DNA from 3 places in the Klebsiella sp. F11 genome. Region 1 is predicted to be linked to each of the others. Evidence: predicted binding sites of a transcription regulator. Region 1 holds the regulator's gene; each other region holds the start of a gene.
What was found. The regulator Fur, encoded in region 1, represses iron uptake genes when iron is present. The targets are predictions, from matches to a motif close to ATAATAATGAGAACNACTATCAA.
Positions count from the first base shown of each region.

Region 1 (7,147 bases):
TTTTCTGAATACAAGTTGTCAGGATTATAAGGACAAATCCTAACCGCGGATAGCGTCAAACCAGGATGGCGGTAAAACTCAGATAGCTCTGGGTCTTGCAGCCGGATGGCAGAATGTCCAACATAATACCCTAACCCGACGGAGCGAAAAAAAGAACTTTGCCATGAAATTAAATAGCCGCGCGCAATCTGCGCAAAATCCGCACAATAATTCCCCGGTGGTCCTCGTTCACGGTCTGTTTGGCAGCCTTGATAACCTGGGGATCCTCGCGCGCGACCTGGTTGCCGACTACGATATCCTGCAGGTCGATATGCGCAATCACGGTCTTTCCCCGCGCGATCCGCAGATGACCTACGCCGCTATGGCGCAGGATCTGCTCGACACCCTTGACGATCTGCAGTTGGAAAAAGCGACCTTTATTGGCCACTCAATGGGCGGTAAAGCGGTGATGGCGCTAAGCGCCCTGGCCCCGGAGCGCATCGACGGCCTGGTGGCTATCGATATCGCGCCGGTGGATTATCACGTCCGCCGCCATGACGAAATCTTTGCCGCCATCAACGCCGTGACCGCCACCGGCGCCGCGACCCGTCAGCAGGCGGCGGCAATCATGCGCCAGCATCTGCAGGAAGAGGGGGTGATTCAGTTTCTGCTGAAGTCCTTCGTTGACGGCCAGTGGCGGTTTAACGTGCCGGTCCTGTGGGATCAATATAGCCATATCGTTGGCTGGCAGCCGGTTCCCGCCTGGCCGCATCCGGCCCTGTTTATCCCGGGCGGCAACTCTCCCTACGTGACCGACGAGTATCGCGACGCGCTGCTGGCGCAGTTCCCCCAGGCCCGCGCGCACGTGATTGCCGGCGCGGGCCATTGGGTCCATGCGGAGAAACCGGAAGCGGTATTGCGCGCCATTCGCCGATATCTCTCCTCTTTAGCGGCATAACTGGCTAAAAACTGCCCGACCGCGCCGCAGAATGCCCGCGGTCGTTGGCGCAGCGGTTCGCCTGATGTATTATGGCGCGCTATCTGTGTCGGCAATGGCCCGACAACTCGTTTCCCCGAAGTCACTCTGAATCATGGCAAAAGAACAAACGGACCGTACGACATTAGATTTGTTCGCAACCGAGCGTCGCCCGGGTAGACCAAAGACCAATCCGCTTTCGCGCGACGAACAGCTGCGCATCAATAAACGCAATCAGCTTAAACGCGACAAAGTTCGCGGCTTAAAGCGCGTGGAGCTTAAGCTCAACGCTGAAGCGGTCGATGCGCTCAATGAGCTGGCCGATGCCCGCAATATGAACCGCAGCGATCTGATTGAAGAGATGTTGATGAACCAGCTGGCAGCCCTGCATAGCCAGGGTAAAGTCTGAGAAACCGCAAAAACAGCACTTTCATGTAGCAGAGTGTGCAGTCGGGCGTGATTGCTGTTTCCGCCCCCTCCCCTGTTCTGCTATGATTGCCGTTATCTGCGGGCATTACGCCACTACCACATCATTAAGTATCAAGAGGTTATTTTACTCATGGCAATCATCGGCATCTTTTTTGGCAGCGACACCGGCAACACCGAAAATATTGCAAAAATGATCCAAAAGCAGCTTGGTAAAGACGTTGCTGATGTTCACGACATTGCCAAAAGCAGCAAAGAAGATCTGCAGGCTCATGACATTCTGCTGCTGGGCATCCCGACCTGGTACTACGGTGAAGCGCAGTGTGACTGGGACGATTTCTTCCCGACGCTGGAAGAGGTCGATTTCAACGGTAAGCTGGTCGCCCTGTTTGGCTGCGGTGACCAGGAAGACTACGCTGAATACTTCTGTGACGCGCTGGGTACCATTCGCGATATCATCGAACCGCGCGGCGCAACCATCGTCGGCCACTGGCCAACCGCGGGCTACCATTTCGAAGCCTCTAAAGGTCTCGCCGATGACGACCATTTCGTCGGTCTGGCTATCGATGAAGACCGTCAGCCTGAGCTGACCAACGAGCGCGTAGAGAAATGGGTTAAGCAGGTTTCTGAAGAACTGCACCTCGAAGAAATCAAAAACGCCTGATCGTTAACGGCGCTATCTTGGGATATCGCCGTATTAATAGGTAAAAGCAATAAAACTAATAGCTACAAGTTTTTAACTTTTAATCACATATCTGTACAATGTCCTCTGATTTAACGAGGAGACGTGACGCAGTTTGTAGCCTGTGCCTCGTTTTTGACAGCATACAAGGCTCGATGCTTGCGGTTTTCATTTCATCATGGCAGTTCTATAATGAGACGCGTTACATCGGGTGATTCTCTGTATTACTTCCGCTAATGGAAGTAGATCGTTTAGCAACAGGACAGATTCCGCATGACTGACAACAATACCGCATTGAAGAAGGCTGGCCTGAAAGTCACACTTCCACGATTAAAAATTCTGGAAGTGCTGCAGGGGCCGGATAACCATCACGTCAGCGCGGAAGATTTATACAAACGCCTGATCGACATGGGTGAAGAGATCGGTCTGGCTACCGTTTATCGCGTACTGAACCAGTTTGATGATGCCGGCATTGTTACCCGCCATAACTTTGAAGGCGGTAAATCCGTTTTCGAGCTGACGCAGCAGCATCATCACGATCATCTGATTTGCCTCGATTGCGGCAAAGTGATTGAGTTCAGCGATGACTCCATCGAAGCGCGTCAGCGTGAAATTGCCCACCGTCACGGCATCCGCCTGACCAACCACAGCCTGTACCTGTACGGCCACTGTGCGGAAGGCGATTGCCGCGAAGATGAACACGCGCATGATCCGCTGGAAAAATAATTTCCCGCAGCGTAAGCAGCAAAAAGCCAACCCGAAGGTTGGCTTTTTTTATGCCCACAAATAGGAAGTACGGGGGAAATCAGGGCCGGGTATTGTTGCGGCGGATCTCTTTCCAGATCTGGTCGCAGCGGGCCTTCACCGCCTGATCGTTGCCGGTGCGGGTCGCCTGGATACACTGCTGATAATCCAGCACGCGCACGCTTTCCTGCGTGGCGAACTGCTGATGCTGCTTATCCTCTTTAAGAACGTTCAGCACGCTCTGGCAGGCCTGAACTTTATCCGGATTCCCTTCCGCCGTATTGATACAGGCGCTATAGGCATCCTTCAGTTTACTGTCTTCTTTTGGCGCCGGTGACTGCGTACAGGCCACCAGGCCCGATGCCAGCATGGCGATGAGCAATAGCTTTTTCATAATCAACCTCACGGACTGGCGGCAGGCTTACGCCCGCCGCTGCGGCATCAGAAAATAGTGAACGGGGCAATAACCATAAACTTCACGTCGCGCTCATCCTGGAAGATGTTGCCGTAGCCGCCGCTCCAGCTTGGAATATCGGAGTGGTTGTCGTATTGGGTGAAGTGGAGCTTGAACAGCGTGCCCTTCGCCCGGCCGTCCTGTACGGTATACATGGCATCGAGGCTGTAGGCCGACTCTTCCAGACGCTTATCCGCGTTGTAGTAGGCATCTGGCGTCGCCATTTTGCCCGGCTTCGCATCCCATGCGTAAACGTAAGACGCGCCAAACGCCCAGCCCGGCATATTCCAGTTTTTCATGTCATACATGGCGCCGAAGAACACCGCTTTTTCGCCGTTGGCGTTGAAGTCGGAGCGGTTATCCCACCACACGTCCAGGCGGCCGTTAGAGGATGCGTAGGTTGGAGTCATACGCTGCAGGAAGTAGCCCTGCTGGCCCTCGGCCTTAACCCAGGTGCCTTCCAGACGCAGGTCCAGCACGTCGGCAACCTTGTAGCCGAAGGTCAGCGCCTGCAGCCAGGCGGTGCCGTCATAAATATCGTTCACGCCGCCGTTGCTGACCTTATCGCGGGTGCCGTAGAACTGATAGCTGGTGTTTAACGGGGTGCCGGCAACGTCAAATTTATAGCTGGCCTTGGCAAAATATTGGTCGATATAGCCCTGAGCCTGGCCAAACGCGGCCTCCAGCACGAGGTCATTTTTAAAATCATATTTGGCGCCCAGAGAGTGCAGATAATCGACTTTGGTCTTCTTATCGTTCTGGTAGAAATCATCCATCTCGATATGCCACGGCGCTTTATATTCGTTGGTCCACATGTAGGAGAAACTCAGCGCGCCGGCGTCGCCGTAATCAAAGTTGGCTCCGGCTTCGGCACCTTGATAAGTGCCCGGCATAAAGCTCCAGTGCGGGGCCAGCAGCGTTTGCCCGGTTGGCTGAATATAGCCAGCGCGCGCCCACGCCGGGCCAAACTTAAATTTCGCCGCCGCTTTGTAGAGGCTAATTCCGCTCTTATCGCCGGAGTAATCTTCGTCGTAGGCTTTATTTCTTGAGGAGAAGGCAATTTCGTTGGGGTGGCCGCTTTCGCTGCTTTCCGCCATTTCAATGGCGGTAAAGGCCGCCACGTCAATACCAAACATATCGGCAGCGTAGCCGGACTGGAAATCCAGGTTGGAGTTCCAGGTTGAATGCGAAAGGTTGGTTTTGTACTTATCGCCGTCGGTGACGTCTTTACGGTCGCGCTCGCGCTGCCAGTAATAGATACCGCCGGTTAATGTGGAATCATCAATAAAACCTGCTGCGCTGGCCTGCGGAACAACGATCCAGCTCGACATCGCGGTGACGGCGGCAATAGCCAGCGCCAGCGTACTACGTTTGCCACTAAACGTACGCATGTGCATATCCTCTTTGACGTTTTAAAACGCGGAGCCAAAGGCAAGCCGCGAAAAATAAATAAGACTGCTAAAAAGCGGGGCGGTAAAAGTTCGCATATCCGCTATGGATAGACTATTTTTCGTGACGCGAATTATCAATCTCTTTCGCCGACCAAAGCTTAAGATTATGACAAAGCGCACATAATCTATGTCTGTTTGTTACAGCCTTATATTTCGTACATTTAGCGCGGAAGTATTTGCAAAATCAGGATAAAAGTTGAGATGAAAGCGCTTACAAAGGATTTTTACACAATAATAACGAACGGACCCGACGGGATATATTACCGGCTGTAAACAAGATTAATTCGCATCGCGAAAATAACTACGCCAGCCAATAGCTGCGGGCATAAAAAAACGCCGCGGATGCGGCGTTTTTGATGGCAATGCGGCGACGCGGGTTTATGCGCCGACCTTCGCCCAGGTATCGCGCAGACCAACGGTGCGGTTGAACACCAGATGGTCAGCGCTTGCATAGCGGCTGTCGAGGCAGAAGTAGCCCTCACGCTCAAACTGCAGGGCCTTACCGGCCTGCGCCTGCGCCAGGCTCGGCTCGGCAAAGCCGTGCTTGATAACCAGCGATTCAGGGTTCATGACGGCAAGGAAATCCTCTTCGGCGCCCGGATTCGGCACGCTGAACAGGCGGTCATACAGGCGAATTTCTACCGGCAGCGCGTGCGCCGCGCTCACCCAGTGGATAACGCCCTTCACCTTGCGGCCGTCCGCCGGATCTTTGCTCAGCGTATCGGCATCATAGGTACAGAAGATCGTGGTGAAATTGCCCTCTGCGTCCTTCTCTACGCGCTCGGCTTTGATCACGTAAGCATTACGCAGGCGAACCTCTTTGCCCAGCACCAGACGCTTGTACTGCTTGTTGGCTTCTTCACGGAAGTCCGCGCGATCGATCCAGATTTCACCGCTGAACGGCACGTCACGGCTGCCCATCTCCGGCTTGCTCGGATGATTCGGCATGGTCACATTTTCACTGCCGCCCTGCGGATAGTTTTCGATAACCAGTTTTACCGGATCGATAACGGCCATCGCACGCGGGGCATTTTCGTTCAGGTCTTCGCGAATGCAGGACTCCAGCGACGCCATTTCAATAGTGTTGTCCTGTTTGGTTACGCCGATGCGCTTACAGAACTCGCGAATCGATTCGGCGGTATAGCCGCGGCGACGCAGGCCGGAAATGGTCGGCATACGCGGATCGTCCCAGCCTTCCACGTGCTTCTCGGTCACCAGCTGGTTCAGCTTGCGCTTGGACATCACGGTGTATTCGAGATTCAGACGCGAGAATTCGTACTGACGCGGATGAGTCGGGATGCTGATGTTATCCAGCACCCAATCGTACAGGCGACGGTTGTCCTGGAACTCCAGTGTGCACAGAGAGTGCGTGATACCTTCCAGCGCATCGCTGATGCAGTGGGTAAAGTCGTACATCGGGTAGATGCACCACTTGCTGCCGGTCTGATGGTGATCGGCGAATTTAATGCGGTACAGCACCGGGTCGCGCATAACGATAAACGGCGAAGCCATATCGATTTTCGCACGCAGGCAGGCTTTACCTTCCGCAAAACCGCCGGCGCGCATTTTTTCAAACAGCGCCAGGTTCTCTTCTACGCTACGATCGCGGTACGGGCTGTTTTTGCCCGGCGCCTTCAACGAACCGCGGTATTCGCGAATCTCTTCCGCCGACAGCTCGTCAACGTATGCCAGACCTTTATTAATCAGTTCAACGGCGTAGCTGTGCAGCTGATCGAAATAATCAGACGAGTAGCAAACTTTCCCGGACCAGTGGAAACCTAACCACTGCACGTCGTTTTTAATCGACTCAACGTATTCGATATCTTCTTTCACCGGGTTGGTGTCATCGAAGCGCAGGTTGCATTGGCCTTGATAATCCTGAGCAATGCCGAAGTTCAGGCAAATTGATTTGGCGTGGCCAATGTGCAGATAACCGTTCGGCTCCGGCGGGAAGCGCGTATGAACGGTGGTGTGCTTACCAGTAGCCAGATCTTCATCGATGATCTGACGAATAAAGTTAGTTGGGCGGGCTTCTGCCTCACTCATCATGGGTTCCTCAAAGCGTAAACAACGTATAACGGGACATGATCTTACAAGCAGGACGTAGAGACAACTATTAGTTACTGAAAATACGTATCTGAAGGAGATTATGGGGTCATTTGCGGCAAAAAAAAGCGGCGGAGGTTTCCCCCCGCCGCACAGGCATAAACTCTACTCAGGAGCCTTACTTGCCTTTAATCTCATACAGCGGCGTCTGGCCGGCGACAACTTTACCGGTCGCCTGAATCACCAGCGCGCTGTAATCATCGCTGTTGCTGCAGACTACCGGGCTGATCATCGACCGGGCGTTCGCGTTAAGGAAGTCCAGATCCATTTCCAGAACCGGCTGGCCGGCCTGCACTTCCGCGCCCTCTTCAACCAGGCGTTTGAAGCCC
Region 1 is NZ_CM160060.1:3,984,060-3,991,206, forward strand. It holds gene ybfF (esterase) at 164-937, shown strand; gene ybfE (LexA regulated protein) at 1,071-1,364, shown strand; gene fldA (flavodoxin FldA) at 1,515-2,045, shown strand; gene fur (ferric iron uptake transcriptional regulator) at 2,337-2,789, shown strand; gene AC1M2H_RS19730 (ChiQ/YbfN family lipoprotein) at 2,869-3,201, opposite strand; gene chiP (chitoporin ChiP) at 3,249-4,652, opposite strand; gene glnS (glutamine--tRNA ligase) at 5,091-6,758, opposite strand; gene nagE (PTS N-acetyl glucosamine transporter subunit IIABC) at 6,937-7,147, opposite strand, start outside.

Region 2 (7,147 bases), 2.8 Mb from region 1:
ACGATCGTTATCGGTCAGGTGGAACGCGCTAGCCCACTGGCTGAGAAACAGGCGCAGGTCGAGGGCCCGCGGGTTGAGCACCAGCCCGGCGTGGCCGGTGAGGTGCTGGTGGGTAAATTCGCCGACCTGCTCGTGTACCGCGTATTCGTTGCGGCAAATGCACTTCGTTTCGCCGACCGCTTCCAGCGCGGCCAGAATCGCGCGCGCGTCGTCCTGCAGACGCACGGCATCGTAGCCGAGGCGAGCTTCGGTCAGTTCGGCTTCGCTAATCCCCATTTCGGCGGCGATATCGCGGGCGTATTTGGCGGAAGATTGCGCTTTAGTGGTCAGATAGCGCTGCCACAGCGGGGCATGTTGATGTTGAGCGTCTCGCATAATTCACATCCTTCTCTACGATGAGTATCCCCGGCACGATGGCCGGGGGCAGGTTTCTTATTATCTGGCCGATCAAAAATCGACGTTCACGCCCAGCTGCCAGGTACGGCCAGGCATCGTCGCCAGCGCTTTGTCGTTGGCATCCTGGTTGGTCGATGTCTCAATATTACGGCTGCTCAGGTAATCCCAGTATTTACGATCGGTAATGTTGTAAATCCCGCCGTTCAGGCGCACGTTCTTCGCCACCTGCCAGTAAGCGGTCCAGTCGAGCATGCCGTAGCCGGGCACGCGCATATATTCGCTGGTGGAATCTGTGATCGCCGAGCCGGTGTTGGTATAGCTTTCGCGGTTGGTGGTGCTGGCACGTTTGCCCTTAACAAAGGTCGCGGTCAGCGCGGTACCGTACACTTTTGCCGGGTCGTCCCACGCCACGCCGACGATAGCCTTCATTGGCGCGACGCTATCGAGGTCAACGTACTTGTCGCCGTTATAGCTGGACTTCGATTTCCCTTCGCTATAGCCGTAGGCGAGGGTGGCGCTCAGGCCGTTAACCTCTTCAAACCAGGTGCCAAAGTTAAATTTGGCGCTGATTTCGCCGCCGTAGATATAGGCCTTATCGCGGTTTTCCGCCTGGTAAATGGTGTAGATATTTGACGGCACGTTGGTGAAGTGATCCGGGTTGCCGGAGCGGGTATAGCGGCTATAAGCGATAAAGTTTTTATAGCTGTTGTAGAACAGCGCGGTGCGCATGGTGATGCCTTCCGTCACCTCGCCCTTCATCCCCCACTCGAAGTTATCGCTGGTTTCGGTTTTCAGATCGGTGTTGCCGATCAGCGCGTACTGCGCCCGTCCGGCATAGCTGGAACCGAGGTTCCATGAGCCGTACAGCTGGCTGGCGTTCGGGAACTGCGCGCCGCGCTGGTACTGCAGGTAGGTCATCAGGCGCGGAGTCATCTCGTACTGCAGGGTCAGCGACGGCAGCGCCTGGGTATCGGAGTTCTTACCGTACAGCGTCGAGACGGCGGAGCCGGTCAGCACGCTGCTGTTGGTGGTCAGATCCGAGAGGTTCTCAGGCTTGGTAGATTGGTGCACTACGCGAATGCCCGGGATCACGGCGAAGTTATGGCTGTCTAGATCGAAGTTAATCTTATCCTGCACGAAGCCGGCGATGACGTAGCCGCGGCTATCCGCTTCCGGCTGCATGATCGCGCTGTAGACGCTCGGCACCGGGGACTGGCTGAACGGACGCTGGGTTTTGCTGGTGCTGGCGTTGAGGCCGCCGCTCAGGTCATGACGGCCCACGGATTTGGCCAGCGCGGTCTGGAACCCCCAGGTGTCGGTGTCAAAGTTCGAGTTCACGGTCTCCATTGCCAGGGTGGTGCTATCCGGCATATAGGTCCAGTCATGGGCCTCGGTATGCTGGTAGTAGACCTTAGTCGACATGCTATCGATATAGTCGTTCATCGGCGTCCAGTCGTCTTTCAGGCTCAGGCCCCAGCGACGCGTCTGGCTGGTCTGGTTGGCGGTGCCGATAACGCTGCTGCCGCTGGAGTCCCAGGTGTCGTAATGCGTATGGTTGGTTTTATGGTAGTAATCGAAGGTGCCGGTCAGCTTGTGCTCTTCATTTGGCTGCCAGATCCCGGAAGTCATAAAGGCGTCGGAGTGCCAGTTGGCCGGGTATGAATCGATCGTTCCGCTGTTATTTTCCGTTTCCTGACCGTCGCGACGGCTGTAGACGAAGATCCCGCGCAGGGTCTCATCGCCGCCGGCGATGGTGACGCCGTTGTGCCAGCTGCGGTCGGCGGAGTCGTAGCCGCTCTGGTAGCCGAAGGCGCTGGTTTTGCCCGGACGCAGGTAGTCATCGGCAGATTTCGGACGGAAAGAGACGTTACCGCCGATGGAGCTGTTGGCCGTTTCGGTGGAGGTGGCGCCGGACTGAATATCAATGCTGCCGTACATGTACGGGTCAATGTAGTCGCGGCCGATGCCGAAGGTGTTGAGGCCCGCGCGGCTGACGTAGCTGCGTCCGGTGGCGTTCGGCTGGGCGATACCGTCGACGTCGATACCGACGCGGTTGCTCTCCATGCCGCGAATGTTGTAGCCGGTGTAGCCGCCGCGGTCGAAGCCGCTTTTGCCGTTGCCCGATCCGCCGCTGGCGCCGGTGGCGCCAATCAGCGGCTCATAGCGCATGATGGAGCCGAAATCTTTGGCGCCTTTGTCCTGCAGATCCTGAGCGCTAATGGAGTGTTCGCTGCCTGCTTTCAGCACGGGAGCCGGTGCGGTCACGGTCATCACCTCCGAGCTATCATCGGATGATGCATCGCTGGTAAGGTTTTTATTGGTGCTGTCAGCCGCCCCGGCGGTGGTCTGATAAATTGCTGCGAGCAAAGAAGTCACCAGCAGGCTTTTTTTAAACCATGCCGTTGACTGAGTGGATTTGTACATAGTAGCCACGCCTTGATAATTATTAGTATTGGCCCACGCGTTACTTCCAGATTGGTCGATTCACCCCGTGATTTCCCTTTGCTGGCGAATTCCTTCCCTGTGATCCTGCTAATACTAATGATAAGTATTTCCATTTGCAACCAATTCATTATATCTCCACATTTTATCCATAAAGTTGATTACAATTCGGCTTAACGATTAACGTACCTGATCATTTGGGTAAGGATTATTGAGGACAACAATGACTAAACGCGCCATTACCATCACCTACTGCTCCCAGTGTAACTGGATGCTGCGCGCCAGCTGGATGGCGCAGGAGCTGCTGCACACCTTCAGCACCGATATCGCCTCGGTCACGCTGGTGCCGGGAACCGGGGGAATATTCACCATCAGCGTGGACGATGTGCAAATCTGGGATCGCAAGCAGGATGAGGGCTTCCCCGATGCGGCGGAGCTTAAGCGGCGGGTGCGCGACGTCTGCTTCCCGGAAAAATCGCTGGGACACGTGGATAAACCGGCCTAATCCTCAGGGAGTAAGCGGCTGCGCCGCGCCGTCTGAAGGTGTATTATAGGTGCATCTTTGTTGCCGAGGGCAGGCTATGGCGGGTAAACGTATCGATCGCGAAAAAGAGACCATCAGCAGGATGATTTCGCTCTATCAGCGCCGCTGTCCGGATGCCCTCGCCGACGCGGAGCACTATCAGGCGCTCAATGCCTATGCCGATAAGCGGCTGGATAAATGCGTGTTTGGTGAAGAAAAGCCGGCCTGCAAGCAGTGCCCGGTGCACTGCTATCAGCCGGCAAGACGCGAAGAGATGAAGCAGATCATGCGCTGGGCGGGGCCGCGAATGCTCTGGCGCCACCCGATATTAACCATCCGTCATCTGATTGACGATAAGCGGCCGGTCCCCGAGCTGCCGGAAAAGTACCGGCCTAAAAAATAGCCGGCGCTAGCTCTCGGCCTCCGCGGATTCGGCCTGCGTCCGGCTATCGCGCATCGTCGTATAAACGAACGTCATGACGAACAGCGCGGTGAACAGCACCACGATGGTGGGCGCCGGGGCGCTATCGAGATAGAACGACAGCCAGACGCCGCCCAACGAACAGCCCACGGCGAGCGCCACAGCCAGCAGCAGGGCGCTGATAAAACGCCGGGTCAGCAGCAGGGCGATAGCGCCCGGGGCGATCAGCAGCGAAATCGACAGAATAATCCCCACCGCTTTCAGCGTCGCGACGATCGTCAGCGCAATCATGCACAGCAGCCCATAGTGCAGCAGCCCGCAGCGGAGGCCGCTGGCCTTAGCCTGATGTGGGTCGAAGGCGTGCAGCAGAAAATCGCGCCACTTCAGCCCAATAATCAGCGCAATAGCCAGCGCGATTAGCGAGGTTTGCGCGATATCGCTGGCGGAGATGCCCAGCATATCGCCGAACAGAATATGGTCGAGATGGACCTCGGACTGAATGGCGACGTACAGCACCAGGCCGGCGCCAAACATGCCGGAAAAGACGATCCCCATAATCGTATCGCGCTTGATGCGGCTGTTGTCATCAAGATAGCCGGTGGCAATGGCGCAGAACAGCCCGGCAATAAAGGCGCCGATGGCGAACGGAATGCCGACGATGTACGCCACCACCACGCCGGGAAACACCGCGTGGCTCATGGCGTCGCCCATCAGCGCCCAGCCTTTAAGCACCAAAAACACCGACAGCAGCGCGCAGGGAACGGCAACGATAGCCGCCACCAGCATGGCGTTGATCATAAAAGGGAACTGGAACGGGTCGAGCAGAGCGGTCAGCATGAGGCCTCCCTGGTGCGATGGCGGCTGGCAAGCAGGCCGTGCTTTGGCGCGAAAATAAATGCCGCCAGAAACAGCAGCGTTTGGGCCACCACGATAATGCCGCCGGTGGCGCCGTCCAGATAGTAGCTCAGCCAGGCGCCGAAAAAGCTGGTCAGGCTGCCGATGGCGACGGCAATCGCCAGCAGGCGCGGAAAGCGGTCGGTGAGCAGCCAGGCGGTGGCGCCGGGGGTGACCACCAGGCAAATCACCAGAAACGCGCCCACGGTCTGCAGCGCCGCCACGGTACAGGCCGCCAGCAGGGTGAAGAACAGCAGCTTGAGCCCGGTGGTGTTGAGGCCGATGGAGCGGGCGTGGCTTTCATCGAAAAAGGTCACCATCAGATCTTTCCACTTCAGCAGCAGGATGATTATCGAAATAAAACCGATCGCCGCCAGCTGGATAATATCCTCCGGAGCAATCGCCAGAATATTGCCGAGGATAATGGTCTGAATATTGACCGAGGTGGGGTTGAGCGACACCATAAACAGCCCGATGCCGAAGAAGGAGGAGAAAATCAGCCCGATAATGGCGTCTTCCTTGAGCTTAGAGCGCTGGTTGAGAAACAGCATGCTGCCCGCCGCCAGCCCGCCGGAGAGAAAGGCGCCCAGCGCAAAGGGCAGGCCGAGCATATAGGCCCCCGCCACGCCGGGAACGATCGAGTGGGAAAGGGCGTCGCCAATCAGCGACCAGCCTTTCAGCATCAGGTAGCACGAGAGAAACGCGCACACGCCGCCCACCAGCGCCGAGACCCACATCGCGTTCAGCATATATTGATAGCCAAACGGCTCCAGCAGCCAGCTCATCCTTCTCCTCCCGTCGCCCGGCGGCTGATAAACGGCCGCTCATCGTCGGTAATAATCCGTTCCTCGCCGCCCTTGAGCACCACGTGGCGCAGCACGCCGCTAAAGGCAAGCTCGAGATTCTCGGCGGTAAAGGTGGTCTCGGTTGGGCCGCTCGCGAGGACGGTGCCTTTGACCATCACGGTGTAGTCGCAAAATTCGCTGACCGAGCCGAGATTGTGGGTTGAGACCAGCATGGTGCAGCCTTCGTCGCGCAGCTCCCGCAGCAGGGAGATGATCCGCGCTTCGGTCTGCACGTCGACGCCGGTAAAGGGTTCATCCAGCAGGATCACCTTGCCCTGCTGGGCGATGGCCCTGGCAAGGAACACGCGCTTCTTCTGGCCGCCGGAGAGTTCGCCGATCTGCCGCTGGCGGTATTCGCTCATCCCCACGCGCGCCAGCGCCGCGTCAACGATCTGGTGGTCGCGAGCTTTTGCCCGCCGCAGCCAGCCCATATGGCCGTAGCGGCCCATCATCACCACGTCCTCCACCAGCACCGGGAACGACCAGTCGACCTCCTCGGACTGCGGGACGTAGGCCACCAGATTTTGCCGCAGCGCCTGGTTGACCGGCCGACCGAGGATCGCAATCTCGCCGCGCGCCAGACGCACGAAGCCCATCAGCGCTTTAAACAGGGTTGATTTCCCCGAGCCGTTGACGCCGACCAGCGCGGCAATCGAACCCTGCGGGACGCTGAAGGAGGCATCCCGCAGCGCGGTATGGCCGTTGCGGTAGGTGACGCTGACCCTGTCGATGACCAGCCCCGCCGACTCTGTACTCATGACTGTTTCCTCAGGCCGTCGTTGATGCCCTGGACGATGGTTTGCGTGGTCACCCGCAGCAGATCGAGATAGGTCGGTACCGGGCCGTCGGCGGCGCTCAGGGAGTCAACGTAGAGCACGCCGCCGTAGTGGGCGCCCGCTTCCCGCGCGACCTGGCGCGCCGGCTTATCGGAGATGGTGCTTTCGCTGAAGATGGTCGGGATATGCTCTTTTTTCATGGTGTCGATGGTTTTGCGCACCTGCTGCGGCGTGCCCTGCTGGTCGGCGTTAATCGGCCATAGGTAGCGCTCCTGCAGGCCGTTATCGCGGGCGAGGTAGGAGAATGCACCTTCGCTGGTGACCAGCCAGCGCTTATCCTCCGGCAGCTTCGCCAGCTGCGCTTTCAGCGGCGCCATGGTCTGGTGGATTTTTTCCTTATAGGCCTCGGCGTTGCGGCGATAGACGTCGGCGTTGTCGGGATCGTATTTCACCAGCGCGTCGCGGATGTTATCGACGTAGATTAGGGCGTTGTCCGCCGACATCCACGCGTGCGGGTTGGGCTTGCCGTTATAGGGGCCGTCGCTGATGCCCATCGGCTGAATGCCGTTGCTGACCACCACTTCCGGCACGCCGTTGAGGTGCTGATAGAAGCGGGCGAACCACAGTTCGAGGTTCAGGCCGTTGGCGAGAATGAGCTGCGCTCCCTGGGCGCGCTTGATATCGCCCGGCGTGGGCTGATACTCATGGATCTCGGCTCCCGGTTTGGTAATTGAGCTGACCTCGGCGGCGTCGCCGGCCACGTTCTGCGCCATATCGGCGATCACCGTAAAGGTGGTGATGACCTTAAATTTCTCCTTCGCCTGCGCGGGGGCGGCGGCGAAGATCGCCA
Region 2 is NZ_CM160060.1:1,202,649-1,209,795, forward strand. It holds gene AC1M2H_RS06015 (hemin-degrading factor) at 1-375, opposite strand, end outside; gene AC1M2H_RS06020 (TonB-dependent receptor domain-containing protein) at 448-2,820, opposite strand; gene AC1M2H_RS06025 (Rdx family protein) at 3,062-3,343, shown strand; gene AC1M2H_RS06030 (nitrous oxide-stimulated promoter family protein) at 3,420-3,764, shown strand; gene sitD (iron/manganese ABC transporter permease subunit SitD) at 3,771-4,619, opposite strand; gene sitC (iron/manganese ABC transporter permease subunit SitC) at 4,613-5,461, opposite strand; gene AC1M2H_RS06045 (manganese/iron ABC transporter ATP-binding protein) at 5,458-6,279, opposite strand; gene AC1M2H_RS06050 (metal ABC transporter substrate-binding protein) at 6,276-7,147, opposite strand, start outside.
Region 2: the regulator Fur is predicted to act here: its motif matches at 2,932-2,954, upstream of AC1M2H_RS06020 (TonB-dependent receptor domain-containing protein).

Region 3 (7,147 bases), 1.4 Mb from region 1:
TGCGGGCGCTCTTCCCGGGCGGCGAACAACGGCACGCTGCTTCTCGACAAGATTGGCGATATGCCGCTGACGCTGCAGGCTAAGCTGCTGCGGGCCATTGAGTCGCGAGAAATCCAGCCCGTCGGCGCCAGCCATCCGCTGCCCGTCAATATCCGCATTATTTCGGCGACTAACCAGAATCTCGAGCAGTTTATCGTTGCCGGCAAATTCCGCGAAGATCTCTACTACCGGCTCAACGTTATCCCCCTGATGCTGCCGCCGCTGCGGGAGCGTCAGGAGGATATCGAACTGCTGATTCACTACTTTCTGCAGCTGCATACGAGGCGTCTGGAGCTGGTCTACCCCGGCGTGGCTGCGGAGGTCGTCGCCATGCTCAAGGGCTACTGCTGGCCGGGTAATATTCGCGAGCTGAGCAACCTGATGGCGTATCTGGTCAACGTGGTGCCCTCCGGCGAGATGCCGCCCAATATCATCAGCGGCGCCAGGCTGGCGGAGCGTGAGCCGGGTGCCGCCGGCCCGCTGAGCGTGCCGGGGGAAGAGGAGAGCGTCACGGCGCTGGAGGAGATGGAAAGGCAGATGATCCGCGAAGCGTTAGCTCGTCACAGCAATAAAAAGCAGGCGGCAGATGAGCTGGGTATTGGCATTGCCACCCTGTATCGTAAGATTAAAAAATATGAGCTGGCGGGGCTTTAAAACGCCGTCCGGACAGGCTGAAAGCGCCGCGCCGTATCGTGACCGTAGCCGTCGGTGTACCGGGCTGCCCGGATCCTTCAATATCTCCGGGTATCGCCCGGCTGCCCGCTAACTGAGCGTTTAGCAAAATAATTCCTATTCGACCCGTCGGTGATACACTACATAGTGTGATCTTTGTCATACCGTAATTAAAACAGAGAAAAGAGACACTGCTATGCAACATATCATTGAGGGTTTCCTCAACTTCCAAAAAGAGATCTTCCCCCAGCGTAAAGAGCTCTTCCGCAGCCTGGCGTCCAGCCAGAATCCCAAAGCGCTTTTTATCTCCTGCTCCGACAGCCGTCTGGTGCCAGAACTGGTGACCCAGCAGGAACCTGGACAGCTCTTTGTTATTCGTAATGCGGGTAATATCGTTCCCTCCTTCGGGCCGGAACCGGGCGGGGTCTCAGCCACCATCGAGTACGCGGTTGTTGCCCTCGGGGTGACCGATATCGTGATTTGCGGCCACTCTAACTGCGGCGCAATGACGGCGGTGGCAACCTGCCAGTGTCTGGACGCGATGCCGGCGGTTTCCCACTGGCTGCACTATGCCGATGCGGCGCGAGCGGTGGTAGACAGCAAAACCTGGGATAGCGAAATTGATAAAGTGAACGCGATGGTGCGCGAGAACGTTATCGCCCAGCTTAACAATATCAAAACGCACCCGTCGGTCGCCGTCGGGCTACGCGACGGCGCGCTGCGCCTGCACGGCTGGGTATATGATATTGAAAGCGGCGCGATTGGCGCCCTGGATAAAAATACCAAATCCTTCGTCTCGCTCTCTGAAAACCCTGAAGTTTTCTTCGAGTAATTCGGCGACAGGGCAGGGAAGCCCTGCATCCCGCACCGCGCCGCCATTCTCCCGATACCTGCTCTGCTACCGCCGCGCAGGTTCAATCACCCGCTGCGCGCTGTTCAAAACGAATCCCGTCCTGGCCCGACAAGGCCGAGCTCCTCGCCGCGCTGACAATGCTATCTGATCCACTTGCCGGCGGCCGACTTACAGCACGCCGTCGCCGCCGTCCGAGCACCTGACCTGGCCGGAGGTGAACGAGCAGGCGTCGGAGGCGAGCGTCACGTACAGCGGGGCGATTTCGACCGGCTGCCCCGGACGGCCGAGCGGGGTATCCGCGCCGAACTGGCGGACCTTCTCCTCCGGCTGGCCGCCGCTGGACTGCAGAACCGTCCACTAGGGGCCGGGCGCGACGGCGTTGACGCGGATCCCTTTTGGACCCAGCTGTTTGGCCAATGATTTGGTGAAGGCCACGAGGCTGGCTTTGGTCTGGGCGTAGTCAAAGAGTATCGGGCTGGGCTTAAAGGCCTGCACCGAGGAGGTGTTGATGATGGCGAGGATCGGGAAAAGGACCCCTGGCAGCCTGCGCCCGATCGCCGCTAAGGGTGGGGGCAGGCCGCCGATGCTCGCCCGAAAGCGTCAATAGCGGCTAGCTCTCGATAAACGGCAGCCTCCGCCGCGGACGCGCTGCCGGCTGCGAGGCGGCTTTGGCCATTGCCGCACCGATCTCCGCGCATACCGTGAGGCCCTGAACGAACGGACGATCGTGCATGAGATAGGGCAGCGCTCCGAATGCAATGCGTCCGCGTACGATCTGCGGTTCAAGCAGCGTGTAGTCTTCACCGACCTCGGGTATAGCGTCTCCGCCGGCAAGGATCTGCCTGCGCAACGTCGGGAATGGCAGGTCTTTGGTCTTAAGCGGCTTCTGTCCTCGGGCGTCGATAAAGACGTCAAAGGTATATCGGGACTGCCTGGCGCTAATTTCCGTCAGGTTATCCTCACTGGCGATGACGTAATCGGGTCCCAGGGGGAGAATGCTGATAACGCCCGCCTCGCGCAGCGCCAGCAGCCGGCGGATGGATTGCGACGGGATCGCCGCGTAGTTATCAATAAACACCCGGGCCAGGCCGGCGCTAAACCGTTCGCTGTCGCGCGAGTCGAGGTGAGGAACGATGGCCTGGACCGCTTCATGCAGTCTGAGGATCGCGTAGCGCCAGGCCACGGTACGTCTGTCGCGCTTGTTGCGCTCGACCTCAATGAGATTCTCCTCAGCCCACTGAAAAGGGTCATACTTCCGGCGCGCGGCGAACCAGGCATCGTGGAAGCTGTCGGCGTTTAGCGTGTTAAGCGCCATCTCCCGACTCCAGCGCGGGTCGGCGGCGTCAATTTCCTGCACCATCAGCGCGAAAACCCGATCGAGCAGCCCCGCGGATCCGGCGGCGATCTGCCGGCTAATAGCCTCGTCGCTGGCGATAGTTAAAGGCTCATAGGGGATCGGGCAGTAGAAGTCGGCTTCGGGTAGGATCCCCGAGCGGGACATCATCACTATCTCCAGCCCCTCGCTGCCGCGATCCAGCCTGAAGCTGAGCGACTGGTCCGCCGCTTCCACGAACTCTCCGTGCTGCGCGGCTACCGCCATGGCGGCATCTATACCGCTGAGCGACGTTCCCATTATGCCGACCCGACAGGGCGCGATACGCGCGCTCATTAGCCCCGACCACGGGCTCGGGTAGTGGGCGCGCGGCGTGGTATCGTCACCAGGCCAGACGTGGCCGGTGGCAATAACCGCAAGGTCAAAATGCGCCGGTTCTACGGCGTGCTGGGCGTAGAGCATCACCCCGGAGGGGGTGACGTGCAGATCTTCTACCTTGCAGGATTCGCGGACCGTGACCTCAAACCCGCGCTTGCGGGCAGTTGCAACCAGCTGCAGAAACTGGTCGCGGAAATATTCACCCAGCAGCAGGCGCGGCAGGAACTGGCGAACGTGAAGAGACGTTTTGCGTACTCCGTAGCGCGCCAGATGCCCGGCGCTTAGCCCCTGCAGCCAGTCGATATAGGTCGAGAAAATAGGCGGGATTTCAATGCTGGCAATGTTCGCCAGCATCATCCGCGCGGTGTCGTGCTGGCTGTAGGGCATCCCGACGCCGGCCCGATCGGCCTGTTCATAGATAGAGATGGCCAGCGGTGCCGCGCTCTGTAACAGCGCGTGAAACGTATAGATCCCCGTCGGCCCCGCGCCGATAATCGCAATTTTCTTCATTGATATGGGCTCGTTATTTTAGGCGCAGCCATCCGTTAGCGGGCTGCCGCTGAAGGTGTCCCTAAGGGCGCTACCCGAAGTATAAACGAGGGATGGCTGGGCAGTGGTAAAGTGCCTGTTTCTGATAGCGCATGGTTGGCTGAAGCTGCTGGGAGCGCCATTTCATTCAAGGGGATTAAAGTCATTTTTTGTTGATGCTGCCCGATAAGCCGGTACCAGGTACCGCATATTATCGAGAGTACGGGCGTGAATAATAACCGGCACGGCATTTTTATTGCAAAGTTTTCTTGCAATAATAAAGGCGTGTCGACTTTAACAATTGTGGGGATATTATGATTAAATTGTGCTTATTTAATGTAGATGTGATTCATTTATTTTAATGAGTTTAAAATGTAAATATTTATTTTATATATGGTTGATTTTATTGAATTATTTAAACATAAAAATCCGTTGATTAATTATCAGCTTGATAATGAATCTCATTTTTAATAACGTAGAGCGGCACAATAATCCAATTGGCTGCCGATAGGAATACGCTATCAAAGAATAGCGTGGCGCGTTTATTTCTTCATTTTTCCAGAGCGGATTTTTTTTTCGGTGCAAATGGCTAATTAATATCCCGATATGACATCGGGGGGCTTTGCTTACGCCAAAACCAGAGAAGATGTTCTGTGTCTGGAGGTCGCTGCCGGTGTTTATCTGACGAATGAAGAAGGCGTGCCCCGAAGGCAATAAAAGAAAACAGGGCATATTCCATGAAACATTATTCACACTACTCGCTGGCCGTGCTGATTCATATGGCTATCTGGGGAGTGGGGTTGCCGGCGCAGGCCGCTGACGACAGCACTCCAGACGAAACGAAGAAATCCGCTGCGGCAACCGCAGCGGAGAATCAAGACGAAACGATGGTCGTTACCGCGGCCGCGCAGACCCTCCAGGCCCCCGGCGTCTCCACCATCACTGCCGATGAAATCCGCAAACATCCACCCGCCCGCGACGTCTCCGAACTGATTCGCACCCAGCCCGGCGTCAACCTGACGGGCAACTCCACCAGCGGTCAGCGCGGCAATAACCGCCAGGTCGATATTCGCGGGATGGGGCCTGAGAACACGCTGATTCTCGTTGACGGTAAACCGGTGACCAGCCGTAACTCGGTGCGCTATGGCTGGCGCGGTGACCGCGACACGCGCGGCGATACCAGCTGGGTACCGGCGGAAATGATCGATCATATTGACGTTATTCGCGGCCCGGCGGCGGCCCGCTACGGCAATGGCGCAATGGGGGGCGTGGTCAATATCGTCACTAAACCGACCAGCAGCGAGTGGCATGGTTCCTGGAATACCTATATGAACGCGCCTCAGCATCGTAAAGAGGGGGCGACGAAGCGCACGAACTTCAGCCTAAACGGTCCGCTGTCGGATGAGGTCAGCTTTAATCTATGGGGCAATCTGAGCAAGACGCAGGCCGATGCCCAGGATATTAACTCCGGCCATGAAGCGGCACGAACCGGTACCTATGCGGGATCCTATCCCGCAGGGCGCGAAGGCGTTGTGAATAAAGATATCCACGGCAAGCTGCGCTGGGAGTTTGCGCCGATGCAGGCTCTGGAGTTTGAAACCGGCTACAGCCGTCAGGGCAACCTCTACGCCGGCGACACGCAGAACACCAACACCAGCACGCTGGTAAAGAGTATGTACGGCAAGGAGACCAACCGCCTCTATCGCCAGACCTATGGTGTGACCTGGACCGGCGGCTGGGATAACGGGGTGACCAGCAACAGCTACGCCCAGTATGAACATACTCGCAACTCCCGGATGAGCGAAGGGCTGGCGGGCGGAACGGAGGGTATCTTCTCCAGCAGCGAATTCTCGGATATCGACCTGTCGGACGTGCTGTTGCACAGTGAAGTGAATATTCCGTTTACCCTCGGGGTTGAGCAGAATCTGACGCTGGGCACCGAGTGGAACCAACAGCGGATGAAGGATGGCGTGTCGACCACCCAGTCTCTCTCCTATGGCTCCATCGACGGCATCTCGGCAACCGGGCGCAGTCCGTACTCCAGCGCCGAAATTTTCTCGCTGTTTACCGAAGACAATATCACTCTGGCGGATAGCACCACGCTGACGCCAGCCCTGCGCTTTGACCACCACAGTATTGTCGGTAATAACTGGAGCCCATCGCTGAACCTCTCCCAGGGGCTCTCCGATGACTGGACGCTGAAGCTGGGGATTGCCCGCGCCTATAAAGCGCCGAATCTCTACCAGCTCAACCCGAACTATATTCTGTACAGTAACGGCCAGGGCTGCTACGCCAGCAGTTCCGCCTGTTATCTGATGGGTAATAGCGATCTGAAGGCAGAAACCAGCGTCAACAAAGAGATCGGCCTTGAGTATAAGCATGAGGGTTATCAGGCGGGGCTGACCTGGTTCCGCAACGACTACCGCAATAAGATTGAATCCGGTTACTCGGCGGTAGGCACGGCCAGCAACGGCACGACCAATATTTATCAATGGGAAAACGTGCCGAAGGCGCTGGTAGAAGGGCTGGAAGGCTCGCTAAACCTGCCGGTGAGCGACACGGTCAGCTGGAGCAACAACCTGACGTGGATGCTGCAAAGCAAGAACAAAACCACCGGCGATCGCCTGTCGGTGATCCCGCAGTTCACGCTGAACTCGACCGTTAGCTGGCAGGTGCGTGACGATCTCTCTTTACAGAGCACCTTCACCTGGTATGGCCGCCAGAAACCGAAGCGCTTTAACTACAAGGGGGAGGCGGTGTCCGCAAGCGAGCTAAATGAAGTCAGTCCATACAGCATTGTTGGGCTGAGCGCGACCTGGGACGTCAATAAAAACCTGAGTCTGACCAGCGGCGTGGATAACCTGTTTGATATTCGCCACTATCGCGCCGGTAATGCGCAGACGACGGGGAACTCGACTACCGGGGCTTATCTGTATGGCGCCGGCGCGGAAACCTACAACGAGTCGGGTCGGACGTTCTATGTGAGCGTGAATACGCATTTCTAAGGCGTCATCCATCGCGGGCCGGAATACTTTGCTATTCCGGCTTTTTTTTGCCGTCAGGTAAAACGGCATAGGGAAGCTTCACGACTCGTCCGTAGCGTTTGCCGGGCGGATTGCTGGCTCTGAAAGCGCTAGCGGTCCGTGCTGCCGACGGGTCTGGTCTGGACAGAAAACTGGGACGTTGGGATATCTGGTTGATAATAGGCGTAGGGGATTAAATGGATTTAAATGCCGTGGAATAAGGGAATGTTGCGTAGGGTGAACGGCTACAGGAAGCGCTTCTTTCGAGGAAATGCACCAGATCGAGAAAATCTGGTGCGTCCGAGTGGACTCGAACCACCG
Region 3 is NZ_CM160060.1:2,568,478-2,575,624, forward strand. It holds partial or broken gene AC1M2H_RS12770 (sigma 54-interacting transcriptional regulator) at 16-693, shown strand; gene AC1M2H_RS12775 (carbonic anhydrase) at 908-1,543, shown strand; partial or broken gene AC1M2H_RS12780 (SDR family oxidoreductase) at 1,733-2,080, opposite strand; gene AC1M2H_RS12785 (FAD-NAD(P)-binding protein) at 2,175-3,785, opposite strand; gene AC1M2H_RS12790 (TonB-dependent siderophore receptor) at 4,541-6,808, shown strand; tRNA gene AC1M2H_RS12795 (tRNA-Val) at 7,119-7,147, opposite strand, start outside.
Region 3: the regulator Fur is predicted to act here: its motif matches at 4,252-4,274, upstream of AC1M2H_RS12790 (TonB-dependent siderophore receptor).